One region of the Ensifer fredii genome, then DNA from elsewhere that is predicted to be linked to it. Evidence: riboswitches for the same ligand, from Rfam matches in the RefSeq annotation. Region 1 holds a riboswitch; the other holds the start of a gene.

Region 1 (7,436 bases):
GCGGTGCCGCGAGCCACCACATGGCTTAAAGAAAGGTGACGAACATGCAAAGCATCCGCTCTGTTCTTTTCACGGCCGCCGCCATTGCCATCACGGTCGCGGCCTTCGTGCTGACCGCCTCGCTCGCCCTGGCGCTTGCCGGCATCGCCGCCGTCGTCGCGATCGGCAGTGCGATCGCCGCGCGGTTCAGGGCGAAGCCGATGCCGGCACGGGCCCGGGCAAATGCCGGCCAGCAGCGCGAAATGCGGATCTGGAACGACGGGCGCGGCACGATCATCGATCTCTAGAAACGCTCAAAGGACGCTCCAGAAGCGAGCCGCCAAGGCCCGCAGCACAGATTCTCCTTCATTTCGGCGCGAAACTGATCTAAACGCTCTCCCAACACTTCCGCTGAAATCGAAGGCTAGACCATGGACAAGTTCGTCAAGCTCACCGGCGTTGCTGCGCCCCTGCCCGTCGTCAACATCGACACGGACATGATCATCCCGAAGGACTACCTGAAGACGATCAAGCGCACCGGCCTCGGCACGGGGCTTTTCGCCGAGGCGCGCTACAACGAGGACGGCACGCCGAACCCCGATTTCGTGCTCAACAAGCCGGCCTATCAGAACGCCAAGATCCTGGTTGCCGGCGACAATTTCGGCTGCGGCTCCTCGCGCGAGCATGCGCCCTGGGCGCTCCTCGATTTCGGCATCCGCTGCGTCATCTCGACGTCTTTCGCCGACATCTTCTACAACAACTGTTTCAAGAACGGCATCCTGCCGATCGTCGTCAGCCAGGCCGACCTCGACAAGCTGATGGACGATGCCAACCGCGGCTCCAATGCCGTCTTGTCTGTCGATCTGGAAGCCCAGGAAATCACCGGCCCGGACGGCGGTTCGATCAAGTTCGAGATCGATGCCTTCAAGCGCCATTGCCTGCTGAACGGCCTCGACGACATCGGCCTGACGCTCGAAAAGGCGGGCGCCATCGACAGCTTCGAGAAGTCGACCGCCGCATCGCGCCCCTGGGCCTGAACGGCTCGCGGATGACGCGCAGGCTGATTTCGACCGGATCGCCCTTCGAGAAGACGGCAGGCTATTCGCGTGCCGTCGTCAAGGGCGACTGGTGCTTCGTCTCCGGCACGACCGGCTACGACTACGCCAGCATGACCATGCCGAAGACGGTCGAGGAACAGGCGCGCAACTGCCTGAAGACGATCGAGGCTGCGCTGAAGGAAGCCGGCTTCTCGCTCTCGGACGTCGTGCGCAATCATTACTACGTCACCGACGCCAGCTTCGCCGACCGGGTCTTCCCGATTTTCGGCGGGGTTTTCGGCGAGATCCGCCCAGCCGCGACGATGGTCGTTTGCGACCTGATCCGCCCGGAAATGCTGATCGAAATCGAGGTCACGGCATTTCGCGGGTGAGGCGGGATCGGTTTTCGCGCATTCATCAACCTCGAGAGTAGCAGGTCCATGCAGTTTGAAGGCACCGCCGACTATATTGCCGAAAAGGACCTGATGGTCGCCGTCAATGCGGCGATAAGGCTGGAGCGGCCGCTGCTCGTCAAGGGCGAGCCAGGCACCGGCAAGACCGAGCTCGCCCGCCAGATCGCCGCGGCACTTGGCCTCGACCTCATAGAGTGGAGCGTCAAATCGACCACCAAGGCGCAGCAGGGGCTCTACGATTACGACGCCGTCTCGCGGCTGCGCGACAGCCAGCTCGGCGACGCCCGCGTCAACGACGTGAAGAACTATATCCGCAAGGGCAAGCTCTGGCAGGCTTTCGAGGCGTCGGAAAAGGTGGTGCTGCTGATCGACGAGATCGACAAGGCGGACATTGAATTTCCCAACGACCTCTTGCAGGAACTCGACCGGATGGAGTTCCATGTCTACGAGACCGGCGAGACGATCCGCGCGCGGCACCGGCCGATCGTCGTCATCACTTCGAACAACGAAAAGGAACTGCCGGACGCCTTCCTGCGCCGCTGCTTCTTCCACTATATCCGCTTTCCCGATGCCGAGACGCTCGCCCGCATCGTCGAGGTCCACTATCCGGGCATCCGCAAGACCCTGCTATCGGCGGCCCTTGCCGCCTTCTACGGCATCCGCGAGGTGCCGGGGCTCAAAAAGAAGCCCTCGACCTCCGAGGCTCTCGACTGGATCCGCCTTCTGGTCGCCGATGAGATCGATCCGGCCGACCTGCGCGCCGATCCAAAATCGATGCTGCCGAAGCTGCACGGCGCCCTTTTAAAGAACGAGCAGGACGTGCACCTGTTCGAGCGCCTGGCCTTCATGGCGCGCCGCGACGCATGAGCCCGGACGCGCAAAAGGTCCTGATCTACGCCACCTGGCGGGGTTCGCTGCTGGTCTTCGACGAACCGGATTTTCCCGAAATCGAGCTGCAGGTGCCGGGCGGCACGATTGAGCCTGGCGAGAGCCCGGAAGGCGCGGCCCGTCGGGAATTTTTCGAGGAGACCGGGCTCACGCTGCCGGACACGGCGACGCAATTCGCCACCCGGGATTTTCGCTACGGGAAAGGTGATAGGGAAATCTGCCATCGCCGCCACTATTTCCACGTCGCCCTTGAAGGCGAACAGCGGCAAACATGACTGCATCACGAAATGACGCTGGACGGCGGTGGAGCGCCGATCCGCTTCTGCTTCTTTTGGATGAGCCCCGACAAGGCCGTCACGCGTCTGGGGTACGGAATGCAGGAAGGTCTGGACTTGCTGCAGTACGCGACGCTTCGCCCTTTTCCTCGGGTTTGCCCCTCTCCTCGGGCTTAACCCGAGGACTAGCCCCCGCTCGCGGGGGGGGGGGAGAGCTTGGGCGCCGCCGCGAGTCCCTTCTCCCCGTTGAACGGGGAGAGGTGGCCGGCAGGCCGGATGAGGGGCCGCAAACCCCAAGACTCCTTTTCCATTGACCACCTGCCCGGCGCCACGCTATCAAACGATCCTGTGGTGATTTGGCCGGCCGGCTTGCAGCCACGTTAAAGAAATCGCTAAAGGGCCGAGGAAAGAACGGATTTCCGAGGACCGGTCGCGATCATCTCGCCGCCGGTTTTTTTGTATTGATCGAGTGGACCCATGCCCATCAAGATTCCCGATACGCTGCCTGCCTTTGAAACGCTCGTCAACGAGGGCGTGCGGGTGATGACCGAGACGGCGGCGGTCCGCCAGGACATCCGCCCGCTGCAGATCGGGCTCTTGAACCTGATGCCGAACAAGATCAAGACGGAGATCCAGATCGCCCGGCTGATCGGCGCGACGCCGCTGCAGGTGGAACTGACGCTGGTGCGCATCGGCGGCTATCGACCGAAGAACACGCCAGAAGAGCATCTCTTCGCCTTTTACGAGACCTGGGAGGAGGTGAAGGGCCGCAAGTTCGACGGCTTCATCATCACCGGCGCCCCGGTCGAGACGCTCGACTATGAAGAGGTCACCTATTGGGACGAGCTGCAGCGGATTTTCGACTGGACCGAAACGCATGTGCATTCGACGCTGAACGTCTGTTGGGGCGCGATGGCGGCGATCTACCACTTCCACGGCGTGCCGAAATATCCGCTCAAGGAAAAGGCCTTCGGCGTCTATCGTCATCAGAATCTCAAGCCCTCCTCCGTCTATCTGAACGGCTTTTCCGACGATTTCGCCGTCCCCGTGTCGCGCTGGACGGAGGTACGCCGCGCTGATATCGACCGGGTGCCGGGTCTCGAGATCCTGATGGAATCGAGGGAGATGGGCGTCTGCCTGGTGCACGAGAAGAAGGGCAACCGGCTCTATATGTTCAATCACGTCGAATATGATTCCACCTCGCTCTCAGACGAATATTTCCGCGACGTGGACGCCGGCGTGCCGATCAAGCTGCCGCACGACTATTTCCCGCACAATGATTCGACCCTGCCGCCGCAGAACCGCTGGCGCAGCCATGCGCATCTTTTCTTCGGCAACTGGATCAACGAGATGTACCAGACGACGCCTTACGAGCTCGAAAAGATCGGCAGCGGAGAGTGATGTTCATTCCCTTCTTCCTTGAACTGAAGGCAGAGAAGATCCCGGTGACGCTTCGGGAGTTTCTGTCGCTGATCGAGGGAATGGAGAAGGGGATCGCCGCTTTCGACGTGGAGGCCTTCTATTTTCTGGCGCGCACGGCGCTGATCAAGGACGAGCGCTACATCGACCGTTTCGACCGGGTGTTCCGGCATTGCTTCGCCGGGCTCGAAGCGGTTTCCCCGTCGCAGAATGTTGCCGAAGTGGCGATCCCCGAGGAGTGGCTGAAGAAGCTCGCCGAGAAATATCTGACCGAGGAGGAGAAGAAGCTCGTCGAGGCGCTCGGCGGTTTCGACAGGCTGATGGAGACGCTGCGCCAGCGGCTTGCCGAGCAGACCGGCCGTCACCAGGGCGGCTCGAAATGGATCGGCACGGCCGGCACCTCGCCCTTCGGCGCCTATGGCTACAATCCCGAAGGTATCAGGATCGGCCAGGAAGGCTCGCGGCATCGGCGTGCGGTCAAGGTCTGGGACCGGCGCGAGTTCAAGGACTACGACGACACAGTCGAGCTCGGTACCCGCAACATCAAGGTGGCGCTGAAGCGGCTCAGGCGCTGGGTGCGCCAAGGGGCGGCCGACGAACTCGACCTCTCCGGCACGATCCGTTCCACCGCCGAGCACGGCTATCTCGACGTGGTCACCCGGCCGGAGCGCCGCAATGCCGTCAAGCTCCTGATGTTCTTCGACGTCGGCGGATCGATGGACGACCACATCCGCATCGTCGAGGAGCTGTTCTCGGCGGCCCGCGCCGAGTTCCGCCAGATGGACTATTTCTACTTCCACAATTGCGTCTATGAGGGCCTGTGGAAGGACAATCGCCGCCGCCGCGCCGACATTACCCGCACCACGGAGGTCCTGCGCACCTATGGCAGCGATTACCGCGCCATCTTCGTGGGCGACGCCGCGATGAGCCCCTACGAGATCAGCCATCCGGGCGGCTCGGTCGAGCACTGGAACGACGAAGCGGGGGCGCTCTGGCTCGAGCGCCTGACGGCGCATTTCCCGCGGTCGATCTGGCTCAACCCGGTGCCGGAGAGCCATTGGCGCCATACCCATTCGATCGGCGTGATCCGCGCGCTCTTTCACGGGCGGATGTTCCCGCTGACGCTCGCCGGCCTGCAGGCGGCGACCAAAGAATTGTCGCGTTGAAAAGTGTGACTTTCCGGTTGCCGCCCCGCCGGAAATGACGCAGTTTGTCGCCCGCTTGGATGATGTCGCGAGGGGAGAAACGATGAGCACCGACACGGAAATCTTCGGCCACCTGCCGTCCGGCGAACCGGTGCATCGGCTGACGCTCACGGGCGGCGGGCTGACCGCCAGGGTTTTGACCTGGGGCTCGGTCATCCAGGACCTGCGGCTTGACGGCCATCAGGCGCCGCTCGTGCTCGGCTTTGAGGATTTCCAAAGCTATCCGGCCCACTCCTCCTATTTCGGCGCCACGCCCGGGCGCAACGCCAACCGCATCGGCGACGGGGGCTTCATGCTCGACGGCAAGGCCTATCAACTCGAGCTCAACGAGAAGGGCGTCACACATCTGCACGGCGGCAGCGACAATATCGGCAAGCGCAACTGGACGATCCTCGACCGGGCGGAGGGCAGCGTGACGCTCCGGATCACCGATCCCGATGGCCGCGCCGGCTATCCCGGCAACTGCACGGTGACCTGCACCTATGCGCTGAAGCCGGGCGGCACGCTGAACGTCCTCTACGAAACCGAGACCGACGCGCCGACGCTCGCCAATGTCTGCCAGCACAGCTATTTCAATCTCGACGGCGGCGAGGACGCGCGCGGCCATGACATCATGATCGCCGCCGACCATTACCTGCCGACGGACGAGCGGCTGATCCCGACCGGCGAAATCCGCCCCGTCGCCGGCACTGCCTTCGACCTCCGCGAGATGACCTCGCTCAAGCGCCAGATGCAAGGCGACAGGATCGCCTATGACCATAATTTCTGCCTCTCGCCGGAGCGCATGCGGAAGCGCTCGGTGGCGCTGGTGCGCAGCATCAATTCCGGCGTCTCGCTGGAGGTGCGGACGACCGAGCCCGGCGTCCAGCTTTACACCGGATCCAAACTGAACGTGCCGGTCTCTGGCCTCGAAGGCCGCCGCTACGGCCCCTTCGCCGGCTTCTGCCTCGAGACGCAAGTCTGGCCCGATGCGGTGAACCACCGAGGTTTTCCGAATGGTGTGCTGAGGCCGGGTGAGGTGCTCCGGCAAGAGACGGACTACGTTTTCGCCAAGAGCTGAAACGGATATATAGCGCGAAGTATCTAAAGGTGCTCAAAGAGGGAGAGAGCGAAGCTTCGTGTGTTTGCCGATCGGAACTCGTGCATCGAAGGTGCGGCAAGGCCATCTGGAAACGATTGTCGCTGCCACCATGTGCATAGGCGATTTTTGATAGGCGGGCGCCAAGACAAAGCCGTGTAACCCAGCGGAGCGTAGTGCTGCTCGTTCTGCCGAATTTCTGAGAACTCGGGTATCTCCGGTGATGAACATCCACGATTCCGCTGAGGTGCGCAAAAATTCTATCCATTCCAAATCGGTGGAATTTCGCCCGCGCGGTAAGCCGGAGAGATCTTTGATGTGCAGGGCCGAGTGGCCAAAGTGACTTATGAAACCATGTAATGTTGAGGCGAGAACTGGCGAGGTGCAGTTGTCGAACAGAACCTTCACCATCCGCTGACTGAGAGAACCTTCAAATTCCACGGCGCGGCGCACCGATGATTCGGGCACGTCAAAGGCCATGTTCAGCAGGCGTTCTCGTTCCTGGCCGTCGGGGTCGGTCTCGATGACGTGCAAGAATATCTTACGTCCATCAGTCCGAAATCGGTCGGTAGAAAGAGGGTGGTCGCGGCCGAGCTCCTCACGGGCAATCTGAATTGCAGCGCGCACCTTTATTGCTGAAATACCTGCTCGAATGAACGCGTCTGCAACTCTGATTTCCATCAGGTCTCTGAAGTCGAGCACCAACCGATCATCACCAAGATTGATTGCCGGAGCCCAGAGCGGTGCGTACGTAGAACCCTGGCGGAGTGTCCGCGCAGCCATCGAGAGATTTTCGACGCGGGCACGTGAAGGAGGCGTCCTGCTTCCGCAGGCGTGTATAGTCCCACTCCTATCAGGTAGCTCATCCCGAAATCTCCTACGCCCATAGATTCAATAAACGAGATTCCTGTCAACAACTTTAAGCAAGTGCTCGCGAGCGCTGACAGTGAGCTTGTTAGGACGCGTTTTAGACAGGCAAAAGCTGCTAGAAAGCTGCTGATAATCTTTGAGAAAACTGGAGCGGGCGAAGGGATTCGAACCCTCGACCCCAACCTTGGCAAGGTTGTGCTCTACCCCTGAGCTACACCCGCTCATCAGACCCAGGTCCGGGGTAGTCTGTGGACCGTGGGTTGCCGCCCCGT
Region 2 (7,436 bases), 690 kb from region 1:
CGGCATGGTGGCCGGCACCCACGGCTCCACCTACGGCGGCAATCCGCTGGCGATGGCGGTCGGCAATGCGGTGCTCGATGTCGTCCTGGCCGATGGTTTCCTGGAGAATGTCAGCGACGTGGGATTGGTGTTCCGCCAGGGGCTTGCCTCGCTCAAGGATCGCTTCCCCGACGTGATCGAGGAGATCCGCGGCGACGGCCTGATGCTCGGCATCAAGGCAAAGGTGCCTTCCGCCGACTTCCTGAAGGCGATCCGCGCCGAGAAGCTGCTTGCCGTGCCGGCCGGTGAGAACGTGCTGCGGCTGTTGCCGCCGTTGATCACCACGCCCGCCGAAGCGCGCGAGGGGCTGGCACGACTCGAGCGTGCCGCCGAGGCGGTGCGCGCCAAGAGCGGAACGGCCGCGGCCTGAGGTCGCGACGGACGGTCGATTACCGGTTTATGACAGGAACTACAGCATTATGACTGCCACCAGACATTTTCTCGATCTCTCGGCAATGACCGCGACCGACCTGCGCACGATCATCGACGATGCCCGCGCACGAAAGACGGCGACCAAGGCCGGAACCGCCGAGAAACCGCTTGCCGGCAAGATGCTGGCGATGATCTTCGAAAAGCCGTCGACCCGCACCCGCGTTTCCTTCGATGTCGGCATGCGGCAGCTCGGCGGCGAGACGCTGTTCCTGTCGGGGACCGAAATGCAGCTCGGCCGCGCCGAGGCGATCGGCGACACGGCCAAGGTGCTGTCGCGCTATGTCGACGCCATCATGATCCGCACGACCGATCATCGCCGGCTTCTGGAATTGGCCGAGCACGCCACCGTTCCGGTCATCAACGGGCTGACCGACGACACGCATCCCTGCCAGATCATGGCGGACATCATGACCTTCGAGGAGCATCGCGGGCCGGTCAAGGGAAAGACGATCGCCTGGGCGGGTGACGGCAACAACGTGCTTCACTCGTTGATCGAAGGCTCGGCGCGCTTCGGCTACCGGATGAACATGGCCGTGCCGCTCGGCTCCGAGCCGCAGGACAAGTTCCTGAACTGGGCGCGTAACAATGGCGGCGAAATCCTGCTCTGCCATGAGGCGGAGCAGGCGGTTGCCGGCGCGCACTGCGTTGTCACCGACACCTGGGTGTCGATGAACCAGGAGCATCGCGCCCGCGGGCACAACGTCTTCCAGCCCTATCAGGTGAACGCGGCGCTGATGAAGCACGCGGCCCCGGAGGCCTTGTTCATGCATTGCCTGCCGGCGCATCGCGGCGAGGAAGTCACCGACGAGGTCATCGACGGCCCGCAGTCGGTCGTCTTCGACGAGGCCGAGAACCGGCTGCACGCGCAGAAGTCGATCCTCGCCTGGTGCCTGGGTGCCGTCTGACGGGACCGTTCGAGGGCCAGGCCGGGCTATTGAAATCGGAGAGCGGTGACACGATCTAGGCGATGTGCGGGAGAGTTCGGCCGCTGCGCCGTTTCTCGCCACAGCGCGTTTCAGCGGATCCGCCGCATACGGGGCGCTTCCGGAGCCGCGCTTGCCTGCTGGACAAATCGGTCCATGCCGGGATCAAATAGGATAAGCGGCAGTTAGAGACGGAGTGCGTCGATCGGCGCTCTCGATGTCACGAGCAATGCACGGTGTCATGCGAACGTTGCGCCTCTCGATCGAGACGCAGCGGTGCAACGAACGGCAGGGTGTGCGCGGCTGCTCTTGCATCCGCAGGATGGAAGTTCGATCACGGCGACGGCGGGTTGCTTGGCCGCTGTGATCCATGCAAGGAGCAAACGATGACAGAGACAGCACCGGGACTTGGCGAGTTCGATTTTGCCGGTGACGACCACGTCGTTCCCTTCCAGGTCGAGGGCCTCGACGTGCGTGGCCGAGCCGTGCAGCTCGGCCCGATGCTCGACGCTATCCTCGAGCGGCACAGCTACCCGCTGCCGGTGGCGCGGCTGGTTGCCGAAACCGTCGTGCTGACGGTCCTGCTCGGTACCTCGCTCAAGTTCGACGGCAAGCTGATCGTCCAGACCCAGGGCGATGGGCCGGTCGATCTCGTCGTTGCCGATTTCTCCACCCCGGATCGGGTCCGCGCCTATGCGCGCTACGACGAGGAAGCGCTTGCCGCCGCCGAGAAGGGCGGCCGCTCGCAGCCGCACGAACTGCTCGGCAACGGCATCCTTGCCTTCACCATCGACCAGGGCGCCCATACCCAGCGCTACCAGGGCATTGTCGCGCTTGACGGCGCGACGCTCGAAGAGATCGCTGCGGTCTATTTCCGCCAATCGGAACAGATACCGACCAAGGTTCGCCTCGCCGTCGCCGAACTGCTCGACCGGGACGAAAACGGCAAGCCGCGGCATCGCTGGCGCGCCGGCGGCATGGTGGCGCAGTTCCTGCCCGAGGCGTCCGAGCGCATGCGCCAGCCGGATCTGCCTGGCGGCGATGGCGATGACGGCGACGCCAGCCTGCTCTTCGAGGAAGACGATCTCTGGGCGGAAGCCAAGGTGATGGTGGATACGATCGATTCCGACGAGCTGACCGATCCTACCGTCGGCACCGAGCGTCTGCTATATCGTCTGTTCCACGAACGGGGCGTGCGCGTCTACCAGCCGCAGGCCGTCTACGATCGCTGCAGCTGCTCGCGTGACAAGATACGCGAGGTCCTGGAGGGACTGAGCGAGGAGGATATCGAGCACAGCATCGAGGACGGCGAGATCAAGGTCACCTGCGAGTTCTGCTCCACCGACTATCGCTTCGAGGCGAGCGAGGTGCGATCTCAATAAAGGCGGGCGGCTAATGCATGTCGCCCAAAAGTGTGCAGCGGTTTTGGGATAACGACATGCACAAAAACAAAGACCTAAGGCGCGCCGCGTGAATACGTTTGAACGCGACGGGCTTTAGTTCAGCGTCCGCACCAGTCCGGGAGAATCGAGCGAGAAGGCGGGGATGGCGACATTGAAGGTCTCTCCGTCTTCGGCCTCCATGCTGTAGTGGCCGAACATGACGCCGGAGGGGGTGTCGAGCGGGCAGCCGGAGGAATATTCGTAGGTGTCGCCGGGATTGAGCAGCGGCTGCTCGCCGATGACGCCTGGACCGCTGACCTCGTCCACCTGGCCGTTCTCGTCGGTGATGTGCCAGTAGCGGGTCATCAGCCGAACCGCGATTTCGGAATGGTTCGAGATGACGATGCGGTAGCCCCAGACATAGCGGCTATCATCCGGATCCGATTGTTCTTCGAGATAGTACGGCTCCACCGTGACCTCTATGTCGCGTGTCAGCGCACGGTACATGTTCGACATCCTGTTTCAAAACTGCTCGAGTATCATACAGCGATAAGGTTTCGTGAAGAATAACGGCAGGATTATACGGGTCCTTACGATTTTCACGCAAGGCAGGGGAATATGCTCGACGGCGCGGCGCGCAGGCATCTCGATCCTATCCTGAACCGGCTCGGCGCCGCCCTCGCCAAGCGGGGCTTGGGCGCCGATGCGGTCACGGTCGCCGGCCTTTGTCTTGGACTTGCCGCGGCCGTCCTGATTGCCTTGCATTACTACGTGGCGGGTGCGGCTCTCATTCTCCTGAGCCGGCTTTGCGACGGCCTCGACGGGGCAGTGGCGCGCGCGAGCCGCAAGACCGATTTCGGCGGTTTTCTCGACATCGTTCTCGACTTCGCCTTCTATGGCGCGATCCCGCTGGCCTTCATCGCCGCCGATCCGGCGGCCAACGGGTTTGCCGGGGGGCTCTTGCTCTTCGCTTTCTATGTCAACGGCTCGAGCTTCCTCGCCTTCGCCGCGATCGCCGAGAAGCGCGCACTGTCGACCGAGATCCGTGGTGCGAAGTCGATCTACTTCACCACCGGGCTTGCGGAGGCGACCGAGACGATCGTCTTCTTCGTGGCCGTCTGCCTGTTTCCGCACCGGTTCCCTGTGCTGGCGGCGATATTCGCCGTCCTATGCCTCTACACTGCCCTGTCGCGCATCGTTCTCGCGCGTCTCACCTTTCGTGACGGGTCATGAAAAAGCCGCCCGGCGGGGCCGGGCGGCTGAGGTCACCTGAAATTGGACGGTTCAGGCGCGGATCGACTTCAGTCCCTTGGCGAAATCCTCGACAAGGTCGTCGCTGTCTTCGATCCCGGCCGAGAACCGTACGGTTCCGGCCGAGATGCCGAGTTCGGTACGGGCCTCGTCGGTGAGGTTCTTGTGCGTCGTCGTCGCCGGATGTGTAATCAGGCTCTTGGAATCGCCGAGATTGTTGGAAATCCGCACGATCTCAAGGGCGTTCTGCAGCGCGAAGGCCGCATCCTTGCCGCCCTTCAGCTCGAAGGCGACCAGCGTCGAGCCGCCGGTCATCTGCTTGGCGATGATGTCGGCCTGCGGATGGTCCTTGCGGCCCGGATAGATGACGCGCGCCACCTGGGGCTGCTCAGCGAGGAAGTCGGCGATGCGGCGGGCGTTTTCCGTCTGCTGCCTGACGCGCAGCGGCAGCGTTTCGATGCCCTTGAGCAACGTCCAGGCGTTGAAGGGCGACATGGCAGGGCCGGTGTGGCGGAAATAGTCGTGCAGGTTCTCGTCGATCCATTCCTTGTCGGCAAGCACGACGCCGCCGAGGCAGCGGCCCTGGCCATCGATATGCTTGGTGGCGGAATAGACGACGACATGGGCGCCCAGCTCCAGCGGCTTCTGGAAGAGCGGCGTCGCGAAGACATTGTCGACCACGAGCTTGGCGCCCACCTGGTCGGCGAGCCTGGCGACGCCGGCGATGTCGATCACCTCCAGCGTCGGGTTGGTCGGGCTCTCGAGGAAGAAGACCTTGGTGTTCGGCCGCACCGCCTTTTCCCAGTTGGCAAGCTCGCGGCCGTCGACCAGCGTGCATTCGACGCCGTATTTCGGAGCGAGCGTTTCGACCACCCAGCGGCAGGAGCCGAAGAGGGCGCGGGCGGCGACGATGTGGTCTCCCGCCTTGACCTGGCAGAGGATCGCCGCCGAAACCGCCGCCATACCGGAGGCCGTGGCGCGCGCATCCTCGGCGCCTTCGAGCATGCACATGCGCTTCTCAAACATGTCGTTGGTCGGGCTTCCGTAGCGGGCATAGATGAAGCCGTCGGTCTCGCCCTTGAAGCGGGCTTCCGCCGCTTCCGAGCTTTCGTAGACGAAGCCCTGTGTCAGGAAGATCGCTTCCGAGGTCTCGCCGTGCTGCGAGCGGGTGGTCCCGCCGTGGACGAGTTGGGTTGCCGGGCGCCAGGTCTTGCTCATGCGACGATCACCTTCAGAACAAAAAAACCGGCCGCGAAACGACCGGTTTGACACCCGGCCTTTTTAGCTACTTGTTTAACGTGGCTGCAAGCCGACCGGCCAAATCACCACGGGATAAAGCTCCAATACTGCCTGGCCGCGCTTGCGTCAATTCCCGGAGTTTGGTTTTGTCTGGCAACTGAGAATGAGGATCGGAATGGGCCGCGACACAGGGATTTTGGCCGACCGCGCAATTGCCGCGCTGTTTGCCACGGGACGTCTGAAGAGCGAGAAGCCGCTGGATGATGACCAGATCCAGCCGGCGAGCCTCGATCTTCGGCTCGGATCCAAGGCGTTTCGCGTCCGGGCGAGCTTCATGCCGGGACCGGCGCATCTCGTCGCCGACAAGCTCGACCGCCTGAAGCTGCACGTCATCGATCTTCGCGAGGGCGCGGTGCTGGAAACCGGCTGCGTCTATATCGTGCCGCTGATGGAGAGCCTGACGCTGCCGGAGACCATGTCGGCGTCGGCCAATCCGAAGAGTTCGACCGGTCGCCTTGACATCTTCACGCGCGTCATCACCGATAGGGCGCAGGAGTTCGACAAGATCCCCGCCGGCTACAGCGGGCCGCTTTATCTCGAGATCAGTCCGCGGACCTTTCCGATCGTCGTTCGCCGCGGCTCGCGTCTCTCGCAGATCCGTTTCCGCGTCGGCCACTCCGTTCTTTCCGAGCAAGAACTGCTGGGCTTGCACGAAAGCGACGTGCTCGTCGCCAGCGAGCGGCCCAACATCACCGGCGGCGGCATTGCGCTGTCGATCGACCTCAAGGGCACCGGCCCGGACGGCCTGATCGGCTATCGCGGCAAGCATCACACGTCGGTGGTCGACGTCGACAAGAAGGCGGAGCACGCCGTTTTTGATTTCTGGGAGCCGCTCTATAGCCGCGGCCGCGACGACCTGATCCTCGATCCGGACGAGTTTTACATCCTCGTGTCGCGCGAGGCAGTTCATGTGCCGCCGCTCTACGCCGCCGAAATGACGCCCTTCGATCCGCTGGTCGGCGAGTTCCGCGTCCATTATGCCGGCTTCTTCGATCCGGGGTTCGGCCACGCCTCAGCCGGCGGCAGCGGCAGCCGCGCAGTACTCGAGGTCCGCAGCCACGAAGTGCCCTTCATCCTCGAACACGGGCAGATCGTCGGCCGGCTGATCTACGAGCACATGCTGGAGCGTCCGGAAGGTCTTTACGGCATCGATCTCGGCTCGAACTACCAGGCGCAGGGCCTGAAGCTTTCCAAGCATTTTCGCGCCGAGTGAGCCCAATAGCTGGATGATTCACTGCTCCAATAGAGCAGTGAATCATCTAGACGCTTGACAGATCGCGACCATTGGGGAAATTTCCGCTTCAGACGCGGGTGTAGTTCAGTGGTAGAACGCCAGCTTCCCAAGCTTGATGTCGTCGGTTCGATCCCGATCACCCGCTCCATTTTCCCTTCCTTCCGTATTCGCCCGACCGGCTTTAAGAATGCGCGGCCCTGCCGAGGGCCGGCCTATGGTCAGCGCTGCAGCATCCCGCTAAGTTCCGCTCAATGCTTGCGAATCGGATGGTAATGACGCGCGCTTCCTTTCACAAAACTATCGGGCTGCTGGCGGTCGCGGCGGTGCTCGTCGCATCCGCGGCGGGCGGCGCGCCGAAGGACCTGCCGCTGCTGTTCGATGCCCGCGAGCGCATCGCCAAGCCCGATCTGACCGGCCTGGCTCGGCTGCGCTTCCTCACCACGGTCGATTTCCCGCCTTTCAATTTTATCGATCAGTCGGGCAAGCTTTCGGGATTCCACGTCGATCTCGCCCGGGAAATCTGCCGCGAGCTGGAGATCGAACCGAAATGCCAGATCCAGGCGGTGACCTATCCCGAACTGATGCCGGCGCTCGAACAGGGCCAGGGCGAGGCGATCGTCGCCGGCATCGCCGTGACGCCGGAACTAAGGCGGCGTTTCGCCTTCTCCAGGGCCTTCTTGCAACTGCCGGCCCGTTTCGCCCTCAACAGGAAGGCTGCCGAGGGGGTTCAGAGACCGGACGACCTCGTCGGCAAGCCGGTCGGGGCCGTGGCCGGAACGACGCATGAAGCGATGCTGAAGGCCTTCTTCCCGAAGCTCGAGGCCAAAGCCTACCCCGACCGACAGGCCCTACTGAACGCCCTGCGGGAGGGCGCCG

Evidence for each region. A riboswitch is a leader RNA that binds a small molecule or an ion and turns the genes downstream of it on or off. The one in region 1 is predicted to bind S-adenosylmethionine.
Region 2: it holds a riboswitch for S-adenosylmethionine, as region 1 does, so the genes downstream of both, NXT3_RS02500 (O-succinylhomoserine sulfhydrylase) here and metA (homoserine O-acetyltransferase MetA) in region 1, are expected to answer to the same signal.

What each region holds. Positions count from the first base shown of each region.
Region 1 covers NZ_CP024307.1:3,785,696-3,793,131, reverse strand. The annotation lists gene NXT3_RS18615 (hypothetical protein) at 45-287, shown strand; gene leuD (3-isopropylmalate dehydratase small subunit) at 411-1,016, shown strand; gene NXT3_RS18605 (RidA family protein) at 1,028-1,408, shown strand; gene NXT3_RS18600 (AAA family ATPase) at 1,457-2,296, shown strand; partial or broken gene NXT3_RS33285 (NUDIX hydrolase) at 2,293-2,769, shown strand; SAM riboswitch at 2,931-3,008, shown strand; gene metA (homoserine O-acetyltransferase MetA) at 3,070-3,993, shown strand; gene NXT3_RS18585 (vWA domain-containing protein) at 3,993-5,177, shown strand; gene NXT3_RS18580 (aldose epimerase family protein) at 5,260-6,276, shown strand; gene NXT3_RS32475 (PIN-like domain-containing protein) at 6,310-6,975, opposite strand; tRNA gene NXT3_RS18570 (tRNA-Gly) at 7,311-7,385, opposite strand.
Region 2 covers NZ_CP024307.1:512,726-520,161, forward strand. The annotation lists gene NXT3_RS02475 (aspartate aminotransferase family protein) at 1-409, shown strand, start outside; gene argF (ornithine carbamoyltransferase) at 459-1,376, shown strand; gene NXT3_RS02485 (Hsp33 family molecular chaperone) at 1,781-2,776, shown strand; gene apaG (Co2+/Mg2+ efflux facilitator ApaG/CorD) at 2,891-3,283, opposite strand; gene NXT3_RS02495 (CDP-alcohol phosphatidyltransferase family protein) at 3,395-4,009, shown strand; gene NXT3_RS02500 (O-succinylhomoserine sulfhydrylase) at 4,061-5,245, opposite strand; SAM riboswitch at 5,288-5,366, opposite strand; gene NXT3_RS02505 (2'-deoxycytidine 5'-triphosphate deaminase) at 5,442-6,539, shown strand; tRNA gene NXT3_RS02510 (tRNA-Gly) at 6,634-6,708, shown strand; gene NXT3_RS02515 (transporter substrate-binding domain-containing protein) at 6,833-7,436, shown strand, end outside.